DNA from 2 places in the Alkalimarinus coralli genome. Region 1 is predicted to be linked to the other one. Evidence: predicted binding sites of a transcription regulator. Region 1 holds the regulator's gene; the other holds the start of a gene.

Region 1 (3,147 bases):
CCGATTGGCAGGTTGTCGATGCAATAATAGCCCAGATCTTCGAGAACATGGAGTGCGGTGCTTTTTCCTGACCCTGAGCGACCGCTTACTATAACAAGTTTCATTATCCTACCTGGTTGATTGAGTTAATGATGTTCGTTTAGAACCAAAGTGCTCAGCTAGTATATTGAACGGCAAAATGATCAATCAGTTATGATTGAATGATTGTGTTGTATAGTGACTCACTGTCCTCGCAACCTCTAAGCTTTCGGCACAGTTCGGTATTATTGAATTTCTCTGCCAGCTGGCTGAGTAACTCCAAGTGTTCACTGGTTGCTTCTTGTGGGACGATAAGTACAAACAGCAGGTCAACAGGCTCATTATCGATCGAATCAAAGGGCACTTTCTGATTAAGCGTTAGCAAGGCTCCGATTACTTTGTGGCAGTTTTCCAGCCTGCAGTGAGGAATTGCGATTCCTTGACCAATGCCAGTACTGCCTAATCGTTCTCTACCGATCAGGCTGTTAAAGATCGTGTTTTCATTAATATCTGGATATTGTTGCGCTATTCGCTGCGCAATTTCTTCCAGAACTTTCTTTTTGCTGCTCCCGGGCAGGCTGCAAAGAGCCAGCTCGGGAGACAGTATAGATTGAATTGAAACTGACGTATCGGTCATTATTAATGCTTATTCTATTCTATGGCAAGTAACTTATCGTGCGGATGCACCGTGAAGTCTGTCGACATTCTTCTCTTTATGCTTAAGAATTTGACGGTCGAGCTTGTCTACCAGCATATCTATTGCTGCGTACATGTCTTCCTGCTCTGCTGTAGCATGAATATCGGCGCCACTGATATGAAGGGTCGCTTCTGCAATTTGACGAAGTTTTTGAACTGATAATGTAACCTGAACGTTGCTGATATGGTCAAAGTGTCGTTCAAGCTTTTCGAGCTTGCTGCTAACATAGTCTTTCAAAGAGTCTGTCAGATCAACGTGGTGTCCCGTAATATTCAATTGCATATTTCGCTCCTAGTATCGTTTTTGTGTTCCCTGAAATCTTCTACATATTGAGGCGCGTTTGAATGTGCGACTAGCAATGAGTCTACTAGTGAAACATCCGAATAGCGTTAACTCAATTCCTGGCAGTGATCAGCAAGGGAACAGAACTTCATTGCCTTTGTTTTTCACTTTACTTTCTTGATGACGCTTTGCCTGGGCTTGTGTTAAGCCCCGCCAAGCCTATCTTTTGATGCCAACAATCTTAGCATATTAGCTAATCCATTTATTGACTCAAAACCGTTTAATTCTGAATACCCCTCATAACTAAAATTATACTAAACGTTTTCGTTCATTTGATGGGGGTATTGACATCGCTTCGCGATATTTTGCGATGGTTCGTCTTGCTACTTTGATACCTTGTTCGTCGAGTATCGTTGCTATTTTGCTATCGCTTAGCGGTTTTTTGGCAGATTCAGCCGCTACCAGTTTTTTAATGATGGCGCGAATTGCGGTTGATGAACACTCGCCTCCAGATGCTGTGCTTACATGGCTGGAGAAGAAATATTTAAGTTCAAATATGCCTCTGGGAGTATGCATGAATTTTTGGGTGGTGACCCTTGATATGGTTGACTCATGCATATCTACGGCCTCCGCTATATCATGCAGAATAAGAGGCTTCATTGCCTCTTCACCATGATCAAGAAAACCTTGTTGATGTTCCACGATCTTACTGGAAACCTTCAGCAGTGTCTCATTACGACTTTGTAAGCTTTTAATAAACCACTTGGCCTCTTGTAACTGATCCTTCATATAAGTGTTGTCAGCACTACTGTCAGCTCGTTTAACGAGTGATGCGTAGCTTGAATTAACCCTTATCTTAGGGGCAATTTCCGGGTTGAGCTCCACTTTCCAACGCTCATTAACCTTTTTGACAACCACATCTGGAACAACATACTCGGGTGTATTACCGCTGATCTGCTCGCCTGGTCGAGGGTTAAGTGATTGAATGAGTTTGATAACCTGTTTAAGGTCGGTCTCTTTTATGCGGCTGCGTCTTATCAGTTGGGCGTAGTCCCGGTTGCCTAAAAGATTGAGGTAATGGTTGATGACCAGTTTTGCCTGAGGTAACCATGGTGTGCTATCTGGAAGCTGATTGAGTTGGATTAGCAGGCACTCTTGCAGGTCTCGACTGGCTACCCCTGGCGGATCAAAATGTTGAATTCGTTTTAGAACCGCTTGTACTTCGTCTAGCTCAACTTCGTGCTCGCTCGCTTCTTCCTGATTGGTTTCAGCAAAACCGGATAAGATCTCCTCAACGGTGCTGGATAAATAGCCATCGGTATTAACTGAGTCAATGATAGACATGGCGATCAGTTTATCAATGTCTGACATGGGGGTCAGGTTGAGTTGCCAAAGCAGATGATCCTGAAGGGATTCGCCCACGCTGTTACGTGACTCAAAGTCGCTATCTTCTTCTGGGGCAGGACCAGACGGTGCGTTGTTGGGGTAAATGTCATCCCATGCGGTATCTACTGGCAAGTCATTTGGAATGCTGTCAGACCAGTCTTCTGCGTTCATAATTTCATCAGAGCCTTCTGAGCTGGCTTCTGCCATGGACTCTTTAGCTTGCGATGCAGAATCATCGGCTGTGTTTTGCTCTTGGGAGGAGGTCTCTGTATCCGGGTTCTCGGATCGATTACGATCATCGTCAGATATTTCCAGCATTGGATTGGACTCAAGGGCCTCTTGGATTTCCTGCTGCAAATCAAGAGTAGAAAGCTGCAGTAAGCGTATTGCCTGCTGCAGTTGAGGGGTCATTGTCAGCTGCTGACCTAGTTTGAGCTGAAGTGATGCTTTCATGACCATTGATTACCTACCGCCTTATGCAAAACCATCAATGAACAAGGTCTCCTCATTGTTTAGTTATTTTATTGTCTCTACCAGGTTTAGTGTAAACCACTTCCGAGTCAGTTGTTTTATTATTTCCGGTTAATCATATTTTAGTTAGGAGATTGAAAAAATAGTAGTCATGGCAAGCGCTATTATTAATATTTGAGCACTGTAACGCTTGGGGAGACTATTAAAGCCTAAATTGTTCTCCTAGATATACATCTTTAACTTGTTGGTTTGACAGAACATCTTCCGCAGTGCCCGACGCTATAATGTGTCCG
Region 2 (3,147 bases), 1.1 Mb from region 1:
GCGTTCTGAACGGGCGACGTCCCCAACTTGTAACATCAACAGGTTGACCACTGATTGAGTGAATGGCAGCAACTTCTAACGCCTCTTGTTCACTTAGTCCAGGCAGAATACCCGGCAACCGAGAGGCCAACATGCTTTTACCGGTACCCGGCGGGCCGTAAAACAGCAGGTTGAGACTGGCAGCCGCAGCTATCTCTAGCGCTCGCCGGGCCAGAAATTGCCCTTTCACTTCGATCAAATCAGGCACAGCTTGACCACTCTGGGCAGATTCACCAAAAATTAACTCAGATAAATGACTATCACCTTTGATATCAGCACAGACATCAAGCAGGTGCTTGGCCGCTAATACCCGGGTTGAGCGACACAGAGCAGCCTCATCACTATTCGCCTGCGGAACATAAAGCGTTCGCTGTGCTTTGCCGCAAGCCATCGCCGCTGGCAAACTGCCTTTTACTGAACGAACCTCCCCGGTTAATGCAAGCTCACCTATAAACTCTCTGTCTTTTAACTGTTCAGCCGGCAACTGATGGGAGGCTGCGAGAATGCCTAACGCAATCGCCAAGTCATACCGCCCTCCCTCTTTGGGCAGGTCAGCTGGGGCTAAGTTGATAGTGATTCGACGATTGGGAAACTCGAAGCCAGAATTAATAAGGGCGCTTCTTACACGGTCTTTACTCTCTTTGACCGCAGTTTCCGGAAGCCCGACAATTGAAAGGCTGGGCAGACCATTTGAGATATGTGTCTCCACTGTAACCAACGGAGAACTCACGCCGACTCGGGCGCGACTATAGATAATCGAAAGTGACATAGCATTCCTTGCTATTGTCCCCTCTTTTTTCCTCTGCTCACAGATGGGTGAGTATAAAAAAAGGGGAGTTCCAAATTAGTGCGTTTACCAACACACGGCATAAACTAAACAGATTCCAGGTTATGCAGCGTTTAAACAGTGCCGTGCAGGGTGACGCGGTTATTTATCGGCTAGCTTTTTTTCCAGCTCAGTTACCTGCTTCTCTAACTGCTCTAACATGGCGCGCGTTCTTAACAGCACCGCTTCTTGAGTTTCAAACTCTTCACGGGTTACCAGGTCGAGCTTGCTCAATACACTGCTCACCACCATCTTGACATGGTTGTGCAGGTCATCCTGAGCTGACTTAGCCACATCAGGGATAAACTGGCCGACCTGCTCATGAATAGAATTCAAAAGTTGTTGAGGCGTTAACATGGACTGTGATTCCTTGTAATTCAGTTGCGTAAAGTCATCTGCTATGCATTGCTACGGGCTTTATACATTGAGGTAGCAACCGGATACAGCATACTGTGAGCCATTCTATCACGCTTAATATAATCCTCTAAATGTTTCTATCGGCACCGATTCTGACACAGCAGTGGATCTGCCACGATATTAAGTGCTGGAAATCCCAAAAGATAGATCAATGCACCAATAATGTGCACCAACATTTATTAAGCATCATAACCGCACCAGATCAGTTCGCATTCATGAACAATGCGCTATAATTGGGCCTAGCAAATTAACAAAACCAAAAAACAGACCGTTATCTAACTGTTTTTTATGTTATTTTAGCCATTGGCACAGCGAATGCTAATACTACGTACAATCCGCACGGCTACTCACTATAAGTTGCTTATCCAAGCCTTAATAGAAAGTACAGTGTGCGTAGTAATAGTTTCGGTCAACCGACTCAATAACTAAAAATTTCGGCGGCTCTAAAGGAGAACCAAATGAAACTCGTAACTGCCATTATCAAGCCTTTCAAACTCGACGACGTGCGTGAAGCATTGTCAGAAATCGGAGTACAGGGCATCACCGTAACAGAAGTAAAAGGTTTCGGTCGCCAGAAAGGGCATACAGAACTATACCGCGGTGCGGAATATGTTGTGGACTTTCTTCCTAAAGTAAAAGTAGAAGTGGCGATTGACGTTGATCTACTTGATCAAGTTATCGAAGCCATCACTAAAGCGGCTAATACAGGGAAAATCGGCGACGGCAAAATCTTTGTCACAACGCTTGAGCAGATCATTCGTATTCGTACCGGTGAAACCGGCGCTGATGCGGTTTAATCGCGATCTGAAATACTCTTCTTAGATTAATCATTAAATAAGCCTAGTGCGGAGGGCTTAATTATGGAAAACAATATCTTCCAGTTGCAGTATGCAATGGATACGTTCTACTTCCTCGTTTGTGGTGCTTTGGTCATGTGGATGGCCGCCGGGTTTGCAATGCTTGAAGCAGGCCTTGTACGATCAAAAAACACCACAGAAATTCTGACTAAAAACGTCGCGCTGTTTGCGATCTCTTGCATCATGTACCTAGTGTGTGGCTACTCGATCATGTACGGCGGTGATATCTTCCTTTCGGGCATTCAGAATGTTGATGTTGCAGCCACATTAGGCGAATTTGCTGGCCGTGAAGACGGTTTTGAAGGCGGCTCTATCTACTCTGGTGCGTCTGACTTTTTCTTCCAGGTAGTATTCGTTGCAACAGCCATGTCTATCGTATCAGGTGCGGTTGCTGAGCGTATGAAGCTTTGGGCCTTCCTGGCTTTTGCCGTCGCAATGACAGCGGTTATCTACCCACTTGAAGGTTCTTGGACTTGGGGCGGAAACTCTGTATTTGGCCTCTATTCTCTTAGCGACCTTGGTTTCTCTGACTTCGCAGGTTCAGGTATCGTTCACATGGCAGGTGCATCAGCGGCTTTAGCCGGTGTTTTACTACTAGGTGCCCGTAAAGGTAAATACGGTCCTAACGGCCAGGTTAATGCAATCCCAGGTGCGAACCTTCCACTTGCAACCTTAGGTACATTCATCCTGTGGATGGGTTGGTTCGGTTTCAACGGTGGTTCTGTACTGAAACTTGGCGACATAAACAGTGCAAACTCGGTAGCGATGGTTTTCCTTAACACTAACGCTGCTGCTGCAGGTGGTGCGGTTGCTGCACTTATCACAGCTCGCCTACTGTTTGGTAAAGCGGATTTGACCATGCTACTTAACGGTGCGTTGGCGGGTCTGGTTGCCATCACTGCTGAGCCTTCTACGCCTAGCGCACTTCAGGCTACACTGTTTGGCGCAATCGGTGGTGTATTAGTAGTATTCAGTATCATCACGCTTGATAAGCTGAAAATTGATGAT

What was found. The regulator sigma-54, encoded in region 1, starts transcription at its own class of promoters, with help from an activator protein. The targets are predictions, from matches to a motif close to GTTGGCACGNNNNTNGNNT.
Region 2: the regulator sigma-54 is predicted to act here: its motif matches at 1,585-1,603, upstream of glnK (P-II family nitrogen regulator).

What each region holds. Positions count from the first base shown of each region.
Region 1 covers NZ_CP096016.1:648,960-652,106, forward strand. The annotation lists gene rapZ (RNase adapter RapZ) at 1-104, opposite strand, end outside; gene ptsN (PTS IIA-like nitrogen regulatory protein PtsN) at 191-655, opposite strand; gene hpf (ribosome hibernation promoting factor) at 689-997, opposite strand; gene MY523_RS02870 (RNA polymerase factor sigma-54) at 1,307-2,836, opposite strand; gene lptB (LPS export ABC transporter ATP-binding protein) at 3,057-3,147, opposite strand, start outside.
Region 2 covers NZ_CP096016.1:4,364,856-4,368,002, reverse strand. The annotation lists gene MY523_RS19735 (YifB family Mg chelatase-like AAA ATPase) at 1-808, opposite strand, end outside; gene MY523_RS19730 (accessory factor UbiK family protein) at 968-1,222, opposite strand; gene glnK (P-II family nitrogen regulator) at 1,741-2,079, shown strand; gene MY523_RS19720 (ammonium transporter) at 2,143-3,147, shown strand, end outside.